One region of the Pseudomonas sp. S2_F07 genome, then DNA from elsewhere that is predicted to be linked to it. Evidence: predicted binding sites of a transcription regulator. Region 1 holds the regulator's gene; each other region holds the start of a gene.
The links. Region 1 encodes FliA, which starts transcription of late flagellar genes. Its sites were predicted from a motif close to CTAAAGTTTNNNNNNNNNNNGCCGNTAA; they were not measured.
Positions count from the first base shown of each region.

Region 2: a site for FliA is predicted at 2,236-2,263, ahead of flgM (flagellar biosynthesis anti-sigma factor FlgM). Genes of this name have one in related genera too.
Region 3: a site for FliA is predicted at 1,802-1,829, ahead of motA (flagellar motor stator protein MotA). Genes of this name have one in related genera too.

Region 1 covers NZ_CP162758.1:5,607,366-5,612,389, reverse strand. Annotated here, with positions in the region: gene AB4O40_RS25435 (chemotaxis protein CheA) at 1-1,398, opposite strand, end outside; gene AB4O40_RS25430 (protein phosphatase CheZ) at 1,453-2,241, opposite strand; gene AB4O40_RS25425 (chemotaxis response regulator CheY) at 2,263-2,634, opposite strand; gene fliA (RNA polymerase sigma factor FliA) at 2,802-3,542, opposite strand; gene fleN (flagellar synthesis regulator FleN) at 3,539-4,369, opposite strand; gene flhF (flagellar biosynthesis protein FlhF) at 4,486-5,024, opposite strand, start outside.
Region 2 covers NZ_CP162758.1:2,381,010-2,386,033, forward strand. Annotated here, with positions in the region: gene cheR (protein-glutamate O-methyltransferase CheR) at 1-312, opposite strand, end outside; gene AB4O40_RS10595 (chemotaxis protein CheV) at 358-1,290, opposite strand; gene flgA (flagellar basal body P-ring formation chaperone FlgA) at 1,374-2,132, shown strand; gene flgM (flagellar biosynthesis anti-sigma factor FlgM) at 2,300-2,626, shown strand; gene AB4O40_RS10610 (flagella synthesis protein FlgN) at 2,675-3,142, shown strand; gene AB4O40_RS10615 (flagellar brake protein) at 3,235-3,981, shown strand; gene AB4O40_RS10620 (MFS transporter) at 4,046-5,024, opposite strand, start outside.
Region 3 covers NZ_CP162758.1:4,422,745-4,427,768, forward strand. Annotated here, with positions in the region: gene AB4O40_RS20035 (rhodanese-like domain-containing protein) at 1-151, opposite strand, end outside; gene AB4O40_RS20040 (HDOD domain-containing protein) at 193-1,731, opposite strand; gene motA (flagellar motor stator protein MotA) at 1,899-2,750, shown strand; gene motB (flagellar motor protein MotB) at 2,912-3,958, shown strand; gene AB4O40_RS20055 (toll/interleukin-1 receptor domain-containing protein) at 4,010-4,501, opposite strand; gene AB4O40_RS20060 (caspase family protein) at 4,501-5,024, opposite strand, start outside.

The sequences.
Region 1 (5,024 bases):
GAGGTCGGTTTCTTCACCGACCAGTTCCAGGTTGATCTCTTTCTTGAGCTGGCGAGCCAGGTCGCGGACCAGGCGCGGGAAGCGTCCGAAGACTTTCTTGATCGGTTGCATCCGGGTCTTCATGACCGCGGTTTGCAGGTCGGCGGTGACCACGTCGAGGTTCGACACGGCCTTGGACATGGCTTCGTCGCCGCTGTTGAGACCCAGGCGGACCAGGCGGTTACGCACCAGCACCAACTCGCCGACCATGTTCATGATCTCGTCGAGACGCGCGGTATCGACACGCACGGTGGTCTCGGCTTCGCTCGCCGGTTTTTCCGCAGCAGGCGCGGCCGGGGCGCGGGCAGCAGCCGGTGCGGCGGCGGCCACAGGGGCCGGTGTTTCGGCTTTTGGCTCAGGAGCCTTCGCCACGGGTTTCGGCGCGGCTGCCTTGGCGGCAGGTGCCACAACCGAGGCGTTGGCGCCGGTTGCCGTTCCAGCCGTTGCGCCCACTTCAGTGAACTTGCCTTTGCCGTGCAATTCGTCGAGCAGCGCTTCGAACTCGTGATCGGAAATCAGATCGCTGCCGGCCGCCACCGCGCTTGGTGCCGCAGGTGCAGGCACCGAAGCAATGGCCGACTCCAAAGCCTCGACAGCAAAGTTACCCTTGCCGTGCAGTTGGTCGAGCAGTGCTTCGAATTCGTCGTCAGTAATATCGGAACTGTCGCCAGCCGCTTTCGGCACTTCTGGCGCAGCGGTCGCCGGGACAACCGCGTCAACGGCGAACTGGCCTTTACCGTGCAGTTGATCGAGCAACGACTCGAACTCGGCATCGGTGATTTCGTCGCTGCCAGCGGCATTGCCGGCGGGCGCTGGAGCAACCGTCGGGGCCTCGGCCTGGGCCTTGACGGCGTTCAGCGAGTCCAGCAGTTGTTCGAATTCGGTGTCGGTGATGTCGTCGGAACCGGATTCGGCCACCGGTTCTTCAATCACCTCGGCGACGGGCGCAGGCGCCACTTCGTCAGCCGATTGCGGCTCGGCCAACCGGGCCAGCGCCGCGAGCAGTTGCGGTGTCGCGGCCGTGATCGGGCTGCGTTCGCGGACCTCGCTGAACATGCTGTTCACCGCGTCCAGGGCTTCGAGAACCACGTCCATCAGTTCCGAGTCGACGCGACGCTCACCCTTGCGCAGGATGTCGAACACGTTCTCGGCGATGTGGCAGCACTCCACCAGCTCGTTGAGCTGGAGGAAGCCGGCGCCCCCTTTTACAGTGTGAAAACCGCGAAAAATTGCATTGAGCAGATCCGCATCATCCGGACGGCTTTCCAGCTCGACCAGTTGCTCGGACAGTTGCTCTAGAATCTCGCCGGCCTCAACCAGGAAATCCTGAAGGATCTCTTCATCGGCGCCGAAGCTCATTAAGGGGGTGCTCCTACAGGTCTAAAAACCCAAAAAACCTAAAATTCTAAAACTCTAAAATCCCAGGCTGGATAACAAATCGTCCACATCGTCCTGACCGGACACAACGTCTTCTCTTTTATCGGCATGAATCTGCGGACCTTCACCCTGAGAGAGATGTTTTTGTGGATCTTTTTCAGCAAGCATCGCTTCACGGTCATGTTCGATGCCCGCAAAGCGGTCCACCTGGCTGGCCATCAGCACGAGCTTGAGCAGGTTGCTTTCGACTTCGGTGACCAACTGGGTCACACGCTTGATCACCTGGCCTGTGAGGTCCTGGTAATCCTGGGCGAGCAGGATGTCGTTGAGGTTGCCCGACACCGCGCGATTGTCCGTGCCGCTGCGCGTCAGGAAGCCGTCGACCCGCCGGGCCAGTTCACGAAACTCTTCGGCGCCGACTTCGCGACGCATGAAGCGCCCCCAGTCCGCGCTCAACACCTTGGCTTCATCGGCCAGGCCATTGACCAGCGGCGTGGCATTTTCCACCAGATCCATGGTGCGGTTGGCCGCCGCCTCGGTCAGCTTGACCACATACCCCAGGCGCTCGGTGGCGTCGGTGATCTGCGACACTTCTTCGGCTTGCGGCATGTGCGGGTCAATCTGGAAATTGACGATCGCGCTATGCAGCTCGCGAGTGAGCTTGCCCACTTCCTGATACAGGCCGCGGTCACGGGTCTGGTTGAGCTCATGGATCAATTGCACCGCGTCGCCGAACTTGCCTTTCTCAAGGCTCTCGACCAATTCGACGGCGTGTTTTTTCAGGGTCGATTCAAAATCGCCCAATGAAGTTTCGTTATTGCCCATAGCTCCCCCGTGGCGCACTCATCAACCGATGCGTTCGAAAATCTTCTCGATTTTTTCTTTCAACGCCTGGGCCGTGAAGGGCTTGACCACATAGCCGTTAACGCCGGCCTGGGCCGCTTCGATGATCTGCTCGCGCTTGGCTTCAGCGGTCACCATCAGCACCGGCAGGTGCTTGAGCTTTTCATCGGCACGCACGTGGCGCAGCAGATCGATACCGGTCATGCCAGGCATGTTCCAGTCCGTTACCAGAAAGTCGATGCTTCCGCTGTTGAGCACCGGAATGGCGGTAGTGCCATCGTCGGCCTCGACGGTGTTGGTGAACCCAAGGTCACGCAGCAGGTTCTTGATGATCCGCCGCATCGTTGAGAAGTCATCAACGATGAGGATTTTCATGTTCTTGTCCAATTCGACCTCCAAGCAGTCTTAAACGCGCCCAGCACCTGGACGCGCCATTTCAATCAATCCGGCAAAGCACTCAATGACTGTCTGGAGCACAACAGATCGCGACCGGCGCAGTTCAACACCACACCAGCCTCGTTCGCAGTGTCCCCACACTGCCTTCAGCGCGCTCGCCACTCCCCCAAACGCCCCCGCAAACGGGCCGCGCACTGGCTGTGTAACTGGCTGACCCGCGATTCGCTGACCCCCAGGACCTCACCGATTTCCTTGAGGTTCAACTCTTCGTCGTAGTACAGCGCCAACACCAGTCGCTCACGCTCCGGCAAATTGGCAATCGCATCCGCCAGCGCCGCCTGGAAGCGTTCATCCTCCAAGTCGCGTGACGGCTCGAGATGAGCACTCGCGCCATCCTCGTGCAGCCCTTCGTGTTCGCCGTCCTGCAACAGATCGTCGAAACTGAACAGCCGGCTGCCCAGGGTGTCGTTCAAAATCCCGTAGTAATCGTCGAGACTCAATTGGAGTTCGGCCGCAACTTCGTGATCTTTAGCGTCACGGCCGGTTTTCGCTTCAATCGAGCGAATGGCATCGCTGACCATGCGCGTATTGCGGTGAACCGAACGTGGCGCCCAGTCCCCCTTGCGCACTTCATCGAGCATGGCGCCGCGGATTCGAATGCCCGCGTACGTCTCGAAACTGGCGCCTTTGCTGGCGTCATATTTGGTCGACACTTCAAGCAGGCCGATCATCCCGGCCTGGATCAGGTCTTCGACCTGGACACTGGCCGGCAAACGCGCCAGCAAGTGGTAGGCAATGCGTTTAACCAGCGGCGCGTAACGCTCGATCAGCTCGTACTGCGCATCGCGTGCCGACTTCTTGTAGAGGTTGTAGCCGCTGGCTGTCATAGAACAGGTCCTGCTGTCTGCTGCACGAGCCGCTCGACGAAAAACTCCAAGTGTCCGCGCGGGTTGGCCGGCAGCGGCCAGGTATCGACCTTCTGCGCGATGGCCTTGAACGCCAGCGAGCACTTGGAACGCGGGAAGGCCTCGTAGACGGCGCGCTGCTTCTGCACGGCCTTGCGCACGCTTTCGTCGTAAGGCACCGCACCAACGTATTGTAGGGCGACGTCGAGGAAGCGATCCGTGACCTTGGTCAACTTGGCGAACAGGTTGCGTCCTTCCTGCGGGCTCTGGGCCATGTTGGCCAGGACGCGGAAGCGGTTCATGCCGTAGTCGCGGTTCAGCAACTTGATCAAGGCGTAGGCATCGGTGATCGAGGTCGGCTCGTCGCACACCACCAGCAGCACTTCCTGGGCTGCGCGGACGAAACTGACTACCGAGTCACCAATGCCCGCAGCGGTGTCGATCACCAGTACGTCGAGGTTGTCGCCAATATCACTGAAGGCCTGGATCAGGCCGGCGTGTTGCGCGGGGCTCAGATGCACCATGCTCTGAGTGCCGGATGCGGCCGGAACGATACGGATGCCGCCGGGTCCCTGCAGCAGTACATCGCGCAGTTCGCAGCGGCCTTCGATCACGTCGGCCAGGGTACGTTTGGGTGTCAGGCCCAGCAGAACGTCGACGTTCGCCAGTCCAAGGTCGGCGTCCAACAGCATGACGCGCCGGCCAAGCTCGGCCAAAGCCAGGGACAAGTTCACTGACACATTAGTTTTCCCGACGCCACCTTTGCCGCCGGTCACCGCGATCACCTGTACGGGATGCATGCTGCCCATGTTATTTCTTTACCTTGTCTTGCATAGACGGAGGCCACATTACTGGCTGCGCGTTCACAAACGGAACAATGCATGGCAGACCATCGATGTAGGTACAAAAACTGTTCATTTTTACCTCAGCCAACCTGCTTGGTCGGACTGTGGTAGATGTCAGCGAACATGTCAGCCATGGCTTCTTCGCTGGGTTCTTCCTGCATTTGTACGCTCACGGCGCGGCTGACCAACTGGTGACGACGCGGCAGATGCAAATCATCCGGGATCCGCGGGCCATCGGTCAGGTAAGCCACCGGCAGTTCATGACTGATGGCAAGGCTCAACACCTCGCCCAGACTTGCCGTTTCATCCAGTTTAGTCAGGATGCAGCCTGCGAGCCCACAACGCTTGTAACTGTGATAAGCGGCCGTTAGAACCTGTTTCTGGCTGGTGGTTGCCAGGACCAGATAATTTTTCGAGCGGATGCCGCGACCGGCCAGGCTTTCGAGCTGCATGCGCAGGGCCGGATCGCTGGCCTGAAGGCCCGCGGTATCGATCAGCACCACGCGCTTGCGCAGCAATGGCTCCAGCGCCTGCACCAGGGACTGGCCCGGATCGACGTGGGTCACCGACACATTGAGAATGCGCCCCAGGGTCTTGAGCTGCTCCTGGGCACCGATGC
Region 2 (5,024 bases), 3.1 Mb from region 1:
CAGGCGCTGGCCGGGACTGGCCTTGATCGCTTCGGGCAGTACCTTGTTCTTCAAGACTTCAAACGGGTAGGTGTCACGAAACCACAGGGTTTCGTTGGTGGTCATGGCGTCCACCACCTGCTCGCGCAAACCGCTGCGCGGCTGGGTCTGCATGCGCTGAACCAGTTCGCCCAAAGACTTGATGCCTTGCTGTTCCATCAGTTTGTTGAGACGGCTGGAGACCAGGTACTGCTTGTTTTCACCGAGCAAAATGCCACAGGCTTTTTCCAGGAATACCCGGAACTGTTCGAAATCCAAATTACCCGTAGACAATGATGCCGCCTCTTAAATCGTGTTGACTGCCAGGGGCACGGGCCTCTAGCTGATATCTGCTGCCTTGATCCGGTCGACTACCCGGGATGCCAGGTCATCAGGACGGAATTTGGCCAGGAAGTCATCGGCACCGACCTTCTTGACCATCGCCTGATTGAATACCCCCGACAACGAAGTATGCAGGATGATATGAAGCTTTTGCATGCGCGGGTCGTTGCGGATTTCCGCCGTCAGCGTGTACCCGTCCATCTCCGGCATCTCGATGTCGGAGATCATCATCAGGAACTCTTCTTCCGGCTTCTTGCCCTCGTCGACCAGTTTGCGCAGGTAGTCCAGCGCTTGCCGACCGTCGTTCAACGCCACCACTTCGACGCCGACCGTTTGCAGGCAACGCGTGACCTGCTTGCGCGCCACCGACGAGTCGTCGACCGTCAGCACGCGCAACGAAAGCGCCTTGTGCTGGGTTTCGACATCCACCACACCAACGGAAATCGCTTCCGGCGTCGGAGCCACTTCCGCCAGCACCTTTTCGACGTCGATGATTTCGACCAACTGATTGTCGACCCGCGTCACCGCCGTCAGGTAGTGATCGCGCCCGGTGCCCTTGGGCGGCGGATGGATCTCCTCCCAGTTCATGTTGACGATGCGCTCCACCGAACGGACCAGGAACCCCTGGGTCTTGGTGTTGTACTCCGTGATGATCACGAAGGGGTTGTTCTTGTCCTTCAACGCGCCGGAGCCGGTCGCCATCGCCAGATCAAGGATCGGAATGGTCGCCCCCCGGATGTTCGCCACGCCGCACACGACAGGACTGGATTTGGGCATCAGCGTCAGTTTGGGGCATTGCAGCACCTCCCTAACCTTGAACACGTTGATCCCGTACAGTTGCTGGCCGTCGAGACGGAACAACAACAGCTCAAGGCGATTCTGCCCCACCAGTTGCGTGCGCTGGTTTACCGAATCCATTACACCAGCCATGCCCAGACTCCTACACCAACGCCAAGTGTTGTTGCGACGCGCCTTCATCACTAAACGGCACGGCGCTTGCTTTTTTAATCGTTATGAACACAGAACCGACATTTTTTCGACGCCTGACCACACCCTACCGCAAATTGCCCGGCGTGCTGGCGGCTGTTTGCCTGTTCAACGCTGGCAGCCCTGCCCTTGCTGACGCGGTTACCTTGCCTGACATGCTTATCGGCGTCACTCAGGGCTTTCTTGAATTCACCGTAGAAGACTATCTGGCTACCAGTCAAACGGAAGGTCGCTACGAGATCCAGGTCAACCCGCTCGATCCGCGCATGCACATGCCCATGTGCGACAAGGAATTGACAGCAACGCTCGAGAGTCCCAAGCCGCTGGGACGGGTCACGGTCAAGGTTCGCTGCGAGGGTACTTCCCCCTGGACAGTGTTCGTACCCGCTCAAGTCCGCCTGTTTCGCGAGGTCGTGACCAGCGCCCGGCCACTGCGCCGCGCCGCCATTGTCGAACCTGGAGACGTGATCCTGCGCGAGCGCGATATCAGCCTCATCAGCCAGGGCTACCTGACCTCCCTCGATCAGGCGATCGGCCAGCGACTGACCCGACCAATGGTCGCCGACCAGGTAATTACCCTGGTGAACATCGAGCAGGCCGAAGTCATTCGCAAGGGCGATCAAGTGGTGATAACCGCCCGCAGCGGCACCCTCAGCGTGCGCATGCCGGGCGAAGCGCTGTCAAACGGCAGCCTGAGCGAGCAAATCCGGGTGAAAAACCTCAACTCCCAACGAGTCATCAAGGCGCAGGTCATGGCACCGGGGCAGGTGGAAGTGTCCATGTAAGGCGCTCTGTTCATCTGAATGTGGCGCTTGCCGCGGCTGTTCCCTAGACTGTGCTCCATGCAGGGCAAGCGCTGACGCGCGCAAGGTTCATTGATAAATGAGCCTAAAGTTTTCCAGGGAATGGCCGAAACCATGGCAAGCGTCCAAATTCCCAGAGGTTTTTTATCATGGTCATCGATTTCAGCCGTTTGAACAGCTCCTCGTCCCTGACGGGCAGTACACGTACCAGCGCCAGCAAGGAAAGCGCCGAAGCCGGCAAATCCGCGCCGCTGGAGTCCGCGGCCGAACAGGCCGGCACCGTCAAAAGCGGGGAATCGGTACATCTCAGCAATGAGGCTCAACAGTTGCAGAAGGTCACTGACAAGCTGCGCGATCAGCCTGCCGTCGACAACGCCCGCGTGGCCGAGTTGAAAGCAGCGATTGCCGATGGCAGCTATAAAGTCGACAGCAACCGTGTAGCCAGCAAACTGCTCAACTTCGAAGCCCAGCGCTAGGCCACCGCCGGCGCCAGGCTTTTGGACGCTTAAAACCCAAGGCCAGCCATGCACGACACTCATCTACTGCAACTGATCACCGACGACTTTGCCCCAGCGCAACACCTGCTGGAGTTACTGCAGACCGAATCCCTCGCATTGCATGGCCGCGACATGCCATTGCTCGAGAACATCCTGGCGCAGAAACAGGCGTTGATCGTTTTGCTCGAACAGCATGGCCGCAAGCGCAGTGAAATCCTCGCCAGCCTCAACCTGCCGACCAACCGCAGCGGCCTTGAGCAATTGGCCGGCCAGTCGAGCATTGGCGAGCAGTTGCTGGCGCAAAGTGACGTGCTGACCGATCTCCTGGCCCAGTGCCAGGCCATCAACGCCAACAACGGCCAGTCGATCCTCACTCAGCAGGCCGCTACAGCCACCCAGCTGAAAATCCTCACCGGCGGTGAAACCCCGGCGCTTTACGATGCCAGCGGAACATTCTCCAAGCTTGCCAAGCCACGCCCGCTCAGTCAGGCATGAAGCGGTCAACGCCCTCGCTCTATCAAGACGCGCAACATACTGGCAAACTGCTAGTCTGCCGTAGTCAAATTTTGTCTGGAGATTGATTAACCGTGTCCAATGCCTTATCCGTGGATGATGCTCCGCAGCCACCCAAGGTGCTCTCCACGCCCTTGGAAATCTCCAGCAACCTGCGCCAGCTGCTCGAAAGCCATGACCCGCTGATCATCACGTTCCATGAGCGCAGCCAGCGCTTCCAGAGCTACCTGGTGGACCTGGACCGTGACAGCAACATGATTGCCCTGGACGAAATGATTCCCCGTGATGGCGAGCGTTACCTGCTGGCGGGCGAGCCGTTCAGGGTCGAAGGCTTCCACGAAGGCGTACGCATTGCCTGGGAAAGCAACGGCCAGTTGAAAATCGACGAATCCGGTGGCAGCCGCTGCTACCGCGGCCCCCTGCCCCATGAAGTGGTGTACCACCAGCGCCGCAATGCGTTCCGCGCCGCGCTGAAGCTGGCACAGCTGGTCAACGTCAACCTGGACGGCGAAAAGCTCAAGGCGCCGATCAGCGGCAAGCTGCTGGATATTTCCGCTACCGGCTGCAAACTGCGCTTCGACGGCGACATCACCGGCAGCCTGCAACTGGGTCAGGTCTACGACCGTTTCAACGCCGACCTGCCCTTCGGCAAGATGACCGCACCGGTCGAGTTGCGTTATCTGCACTTCGAAGAAAGGATTTCCACCACCTTCGCCGGCGTTCGCTTTCACAACATGAGCGGGCTGGTGCAGCGTCAGGTCGAACGCTTTGTCTACCAGTTGCAACGCGAAGCACGCCGCTTCGACAAAGACGACATGTGATAGAGCGCCAACAAGAAAACGGGCAGTCCCTTGCGGTGACTGCCCGTTTTTTTGTGCCCCGGTATTAAGGCCTGGCTTCGGTAAAGCTTTGCTCGCGGCCGGAGTCAGGGTCTTCTGGCGGCTGATCGGATTCAGGTCCTGATTCGGCTGGCGGTTCCGGATTCACCGGATTGCACATCTGGTCCTGCACCACCTGTTCATCGACCCGCGGATCCAGCGCAGCCACCAGCGGCGAACTGGACATACTGTCCGGCATTGCCACGTGGTGCAACGGTGCATCGTCCACCTGATGCAGGTTGGTCACGGCTTTCGGCCGGATCCGCCAGACCAGCACCAACGCAAAGAACGTGAAGAATGCATACAGGCTCTGGCTGCCGAACAGCTTCATCAGCACCCCGGCTGCCAGCGGCCCGATACTGGCACCGACACCGTAGGTCACCAGCAGCATCGCCGTCAGCGACACCCGGCGATCCCCCTCGACATGGTCATTGGAGAACGCCACCGCCAGCGGGTACAGGCAGAACTGCACCAGCGAGCACAGGAAGCCGACGGCGAACAACACCTCCAGCGGCACCTTGGGCAAGATCGCCAGCGGTAACGCCGCGACCGCCAGGAACATGGCAAAACAGCGGATCAGCAAGGCCCGGTCATAACGGTCGGATAACCAGCCCAGCGGCCACTGCACCAACAGCCCGGCAAAAATGCAGCTACCCATGAACAGACCGACCTGCTCGGTGGTCAGCCCCTGTTGAGAGGCATACAACGGCGCAAGACCATAGAACGAACCGATGATCAGCCCTGCGCCCAATACCGTACTCAAGGACTGTGGCACACGCTTGATAAAGAAGCGCGGCTCCATCGGTGCCGGGTGCAAAGGTGCCGGGTGAATGCGCCGGGTCAGGGCCACGGGTACCAGGCACAGCGCGAAGCACAGGGCGACCAACATCAGCAATTCAAGCCCCAGCCCTGGGTGCATGACCAGAATCAACTGCCCCAGCACCAACCCCAGGTACGAAGCGATCATGTATCCGCTGAAGACCATG
Region 3 (5,024 bases), 1.2 Mb from region 1:
GTTTCGGGTCGACAAAGCGTGCGCCGGGAATGTGCCCTTCGGCGTAGCGGGCGGGACTGGTCAAGTCCACCAGAATCAGTTCGCGGGCGTCGAGGCGAGGGAGCAAGTCGCTCGGCTCGATCACCAGCGGCAAGCCAGAGAAGTCAGACATGTGAGGTCTCCAGAGCACAAAAGGGAGGATTGTAACGCAGCTTATTGGCCACGGTGGCTAAAGCTGTGCAGGGCTTTTTCGATGCACTGCGCGGTTTTGCCGAAGGCCTGTACGGAAATTTCCGAAAACGGCCCGCCGCCTTGATCCGCCACGATGATCATGATCACCCGGCCATTGTTGACCAGCGAGCGCAGCAGCAAGTGTTCACCATTGAACTGCGAACGCAGGCTGTTGGGCAGCAGGGCCGAGAATTGCGCGTTGTTGGTTGGCGTCAGTCGCACCTGGGCCTGTTGCGCGAGCAGGCGTTGCAACACGTTGCTCTGGCTGACCACGAAATTCAACCCGGCAGCCTCCTTCGGCAGGCCGGCCGTTTGGTGCACGCGCAGATTGGCGTGGGTGCGGTCGGCCATCAGGATCATCACCCGGCGCATGCCGCAGGCCACGAGGGCGTCCCGGGCGGCGATGGTCAAGTGCATGGCATTGGTGAAACGACTCGGCTCGACCAGCAGTTCGGCGCATTGCTTGCGCCACTTCGCCAGGTCTTCGGCGGTGGGTGCCGCTGCCGGCAGCAAGCCTGCGTGGACACGGTTCATGCCCCACGGCCAGATCAGCGACTCGGCGGGGTGCCAGAGGTCGGGCATGGCGTGTTGGCGTGCGCTGTTGGCGGCTTGCTGGTGCAGTTGTTGCTGCAGCTCGTCCATCGGCATTTGCAGGTAAAGGCTGGTCAGGTACTGCCAGCGCTCACTGTGGGGGCTGTCCCAGGCGTGTTGCGCCGACAGCGCCAGCCCGTTGGCCAGCAGCACGGTGTTGGCCGGTTGATTGAGCCAGCGGCGCAGGGTCGGATCGTCATCGAGGCGGTTCTGCTGGCGCAGTGGATGCTCGCTGTCACGGGCAATACGCAGGACCTTCACCAGTTCCCGCTGCTCGGTGAGCAGCAGTCGATAGCCTTGCTGCACCCAGATCGGCAGGTGCCAGACCTCCACCAGTGCCTGGCCAATCTCCAGCAGGCGTACGCCAAACAGTTGCTGTTCGACTTTGCGTGCCGATTCACCTTTATGGATGACCCGCAGCTCCCAGTCTTCGAGCAGTTTCGGATGGGTCAGCGCCAGCGGCCACAGGGGCGAAAGAAACAGCAGGCTGCCCCAGTGGATGTCCTGCCACAGGCGCGCCAGGCGACTGGCAAAAAAGCCGTTGGCCTGTTGCGTGGCGTGCTGGCTGATCATCTGCAACTGACGCAGGGCTTTGGGAATCTCGGACTGGGGTTCGGCGGGCAGGCGCGCGAGCAGTTCTTCGGTGCGTTTCAGGCCGAGGCGATTGATCGCAACTTCAAGGTTTTCCGCAGGCTCGGTCATGCCGCCGTGGGTATGCCGGTTGGCTTCGCGAATCACGCTCAAGGCCAGGGCCGGGCTGCCTTGCATGAGGTCGGCGATATCGCGCAACGAGCTGCGATTGTCGCGGATGGCCTTGCAGACCCGGTCGTGGCTGGCTTGCGGAACCGGCAGGCGCACGCCATCGAGAAGCTTGACCCAGCCTTCGAGAGTGGTCGGTTTCGGGGTTGGGGCGTTCGTTTCGTTAACCATGGTGGGAGGCGATCATCGTCAACAGTACCTGTGCCCGCAAGGGGTCAAATTAGCTTTTCGCCTGAACTGGCTATAGTCTGGCGCAGTTTTGCCGATAAGTAGAAGAAGAGATTTTTTAACTTCCGAATATGACCTTGAACCCGACTCAGTAAGTGCTCTCCTAACCTATGGCTAAAATTATCGGCATCATCGTCGTATTCGCGAGCGTGCTCGGCGGATACGTGCTTTCCCACGGCAAGATTGCCGCCCTGATCCAGCCTTTCGAGGTCATGATCATCGGCGGCGCGGCCCTCGGCGCCTTCTTGCAGGCCAACCCCGGCTATATGACGATGCACGTGCTCAAGAAGTCCCTGAGCATGTTCAGTTCGCGTTTCAACCACGCCTTCTACCTGGAAGTGCTGGGCCTGATCTACGAGATCCTCAACAAGAGCCGCCGCGAAGGCATGATGGCCATCGAAGGCGACATCGAAGATGCCGCCGCGAGCCCGATCTTCGCCAAGTACCCGACGGTGCTGAAGGACGAGCGCATGACCGCGTTCATCTGCGATTACCTGCGCATCATGTCCTCCGGCAACATGGCTCCCCACGAGCTGGAAGGCTTGTTCGACATGGAACTGTTCAGCCTCAAGGAAGACCTTGAGCATCCATCCCACGCCGTCAACGGCATCGCCGATGCCATGCCCGGTTTCGGTATCGTCGCGGCGGTACTGGGGATCGTGGTGACCATGGCTTCGTTGGGTGAGGGCGACCAGAAGTCCATCGGCCTGCACGTGGGTGCGGCACTGGTGGGTACCTTCTTCGGTATTCTCGCCGCCTACGGCTTCTTCGGCCCGCTGGCCCATTCCCTGGCCCACGATGCCAAGGAAGAGCTGAACGTCTACGAAGCCATCAAGGCCTCGCTGGTGGCTTCGGCTTCCGGCATGCCGCCATCGCTGGCCGTGGAATTCGGGCGCAAGGTCCTGTACCCGGCGCACCGTCCAAGCTTCGCCGAGCTGGAACAAGCGGTTCGCGGTCGTTAGTGCTTTGTTTCGCAAATACGTTCCTTTTTGGCGAGTGACTGTTGTTGCCAGACAAGGCGCCGCGACGAGTCATAGCCCGCTATGGCGAGGAGCGGCAACGCAGTATGGCGACAACAGGCACCGTCAAAAAGGAACAGTATTTGTGAGACAGAGCACTCTCCATGGAAAATAACCAGCCGATAATCATCAAGCGCGTCAAGCGCATCGCCGGCGGGCATCACGGGGGCGCCTGGAAAATCGCCTTCGCCGACTTCGCCACGGCGATGATGGCGTTCTTCCTGGTGTTGTGGCTGCTGTCCACCGCCACGCCGGAACAGAAGATTGCCATCGCCGGTTACTTCAAGGACCCGATCGGCTTTTCCGAAAGCGGCACGCCCTACATCATCGATCTGGGCGGCACACCGACCCTGGCGCCGGAAAACACCCTCAACCCGGAGGTGAAGTCCCAACCACAACCGGACAAGGTCACCATCGATACCGATCAGGTCGAAGGCATGGCCGAGCAGGTCGAAAAAGAGCGCCTCGAACTGTTGCTGCAAGAATTGCAGAACAAGGTCGAAGAAAACCCGCAGATGCAGAAGTTCAAGGACCAGATCCTGTTCGAGATCACTCAGGACGGCCTGCGCATCCAGATCATGGACGCGGAAAACCGCCCGATGTTCGACTCAGGCTCAGCTCGCTTGAAGCCGTATTTCGAAGACATCCTGCTGGCCATGGCCGACACCATCAAGGCGGTGCCGAACAAGATCAGCATCAGCGGCCACACCGATGCCAAGCCATACACCGGCACCGGTGATTTCGGTAACTGGGAGCTTTCGGCCAATCGTGCCAACGCCGCACGGCGTGCGCTAGTGGCGGGCAGCTATCCGGATGCTCAGGTGGCACGGGTGGTCGGCTATGCCTCGTCGGCCCTGTTCGATCGCGAGCATCCGTTCAACCCGGTGAACCGCCGTATCGACATCGTCGTACTGACGAAAAAAGCCCAGCGTGCGATCGAAGGCTCGCAAGGCGCGGAGCCTGCTCCTGATGCACCGCAAGGTTTGGCCGCTCCGGGAGCTGCACCGGCTGAGCCGGTCGATCCGAACGCGTTGCCGGCGGACAAGGAGCCTCTGCCGGCTCATGAACTGCGTGAGCGTCTGAACCTGTTCGACGACCCGGCACCGAAACCGGGCGAGCCAGCCAAACCGGCTGAACCGCCCAAACAGTGACCGATAAAAAAGCCGACAGCGATGTCGGCTTTTTTGTCGGCGTTTTCTACGTTAAAAGCCGCGGATGACTCGGGACTTGAGGTCGGCGTGAAAGCGATCCGCATTGGATTTGTTGACGCTGCGCACCGACTCGCTACCGGTCACCGAATCCAGTGACATCGAACGCTTGAGCGTCGACTCGTTGCGATAGGCATCGATAAAGAACTCGATGTCCCGGTCGCTGGTCAGCTTCGGCCACTTGTCCAGGAACAGTGGCAGCTCGGTGGGGCCGGTCTTGAACGAGCAGATGCGTCGGTTGGTGATGGTCGCCTCGCCGATTTCGAACGGCACCCACCAGGACAGCGCGGTTTTTTCCGACACTACCGCCAACAGGTGCGTGCATTCGCTGATGTTGCGGGTGATCACCCCGGTGATGTCGTCGGTGGTCTGGGATTCGGCATCCAGCACGTCGAGGTAGGTCTTGATGTTGGCCTGGATCAGGCGTGTGTTGATGTGAACCGCGTGGGCGCGGTCCATGTGGCGGTAGCTGATAAACACTGGCATCAGAAATGTCCCTTGATCGCGAGTTCGCGGTAATAGGCGCCGAGGGCGGTGAGGCGGCAGCCGGTGGCGTGGATGGCGGCGTAGTACATGTGTTCGGCGTCCACCGGTTCGACCAGGCTGTGGCGGTTGCACTTTTGCAGTTGGGCGAAGACCTCGCCCTGTTCCGGGTTGAACTCGGGTTCGGTGGGCTCAAAGCTGGGGGCGAGGGGGTACACCGACTCCGCTTCGGCAAACCATTCGGGGAGTTTGCGCAGGATCTCCTTGGGGATCAGCGGCGACACTTCGCGCAGGGAGATGAACTGCGACACGTTGGTCTTGAACACCGGACGCTGTTCCCAGGCATCGAGGGCGTTGTCGACAAACGAATAAAGGCTGCCGGGGGTGATCTTGCCCAGGATGTTCGCTGCGCCACCGTGCAGGGCCTGGAGCAACAATCCGGTGAACACACCGTGCTGCACGCCCTCCATCGCCGGTTCTTCCTTTTTGCAGGCGGTCAGGATGGTCATGCCTTCGCCGACCACGC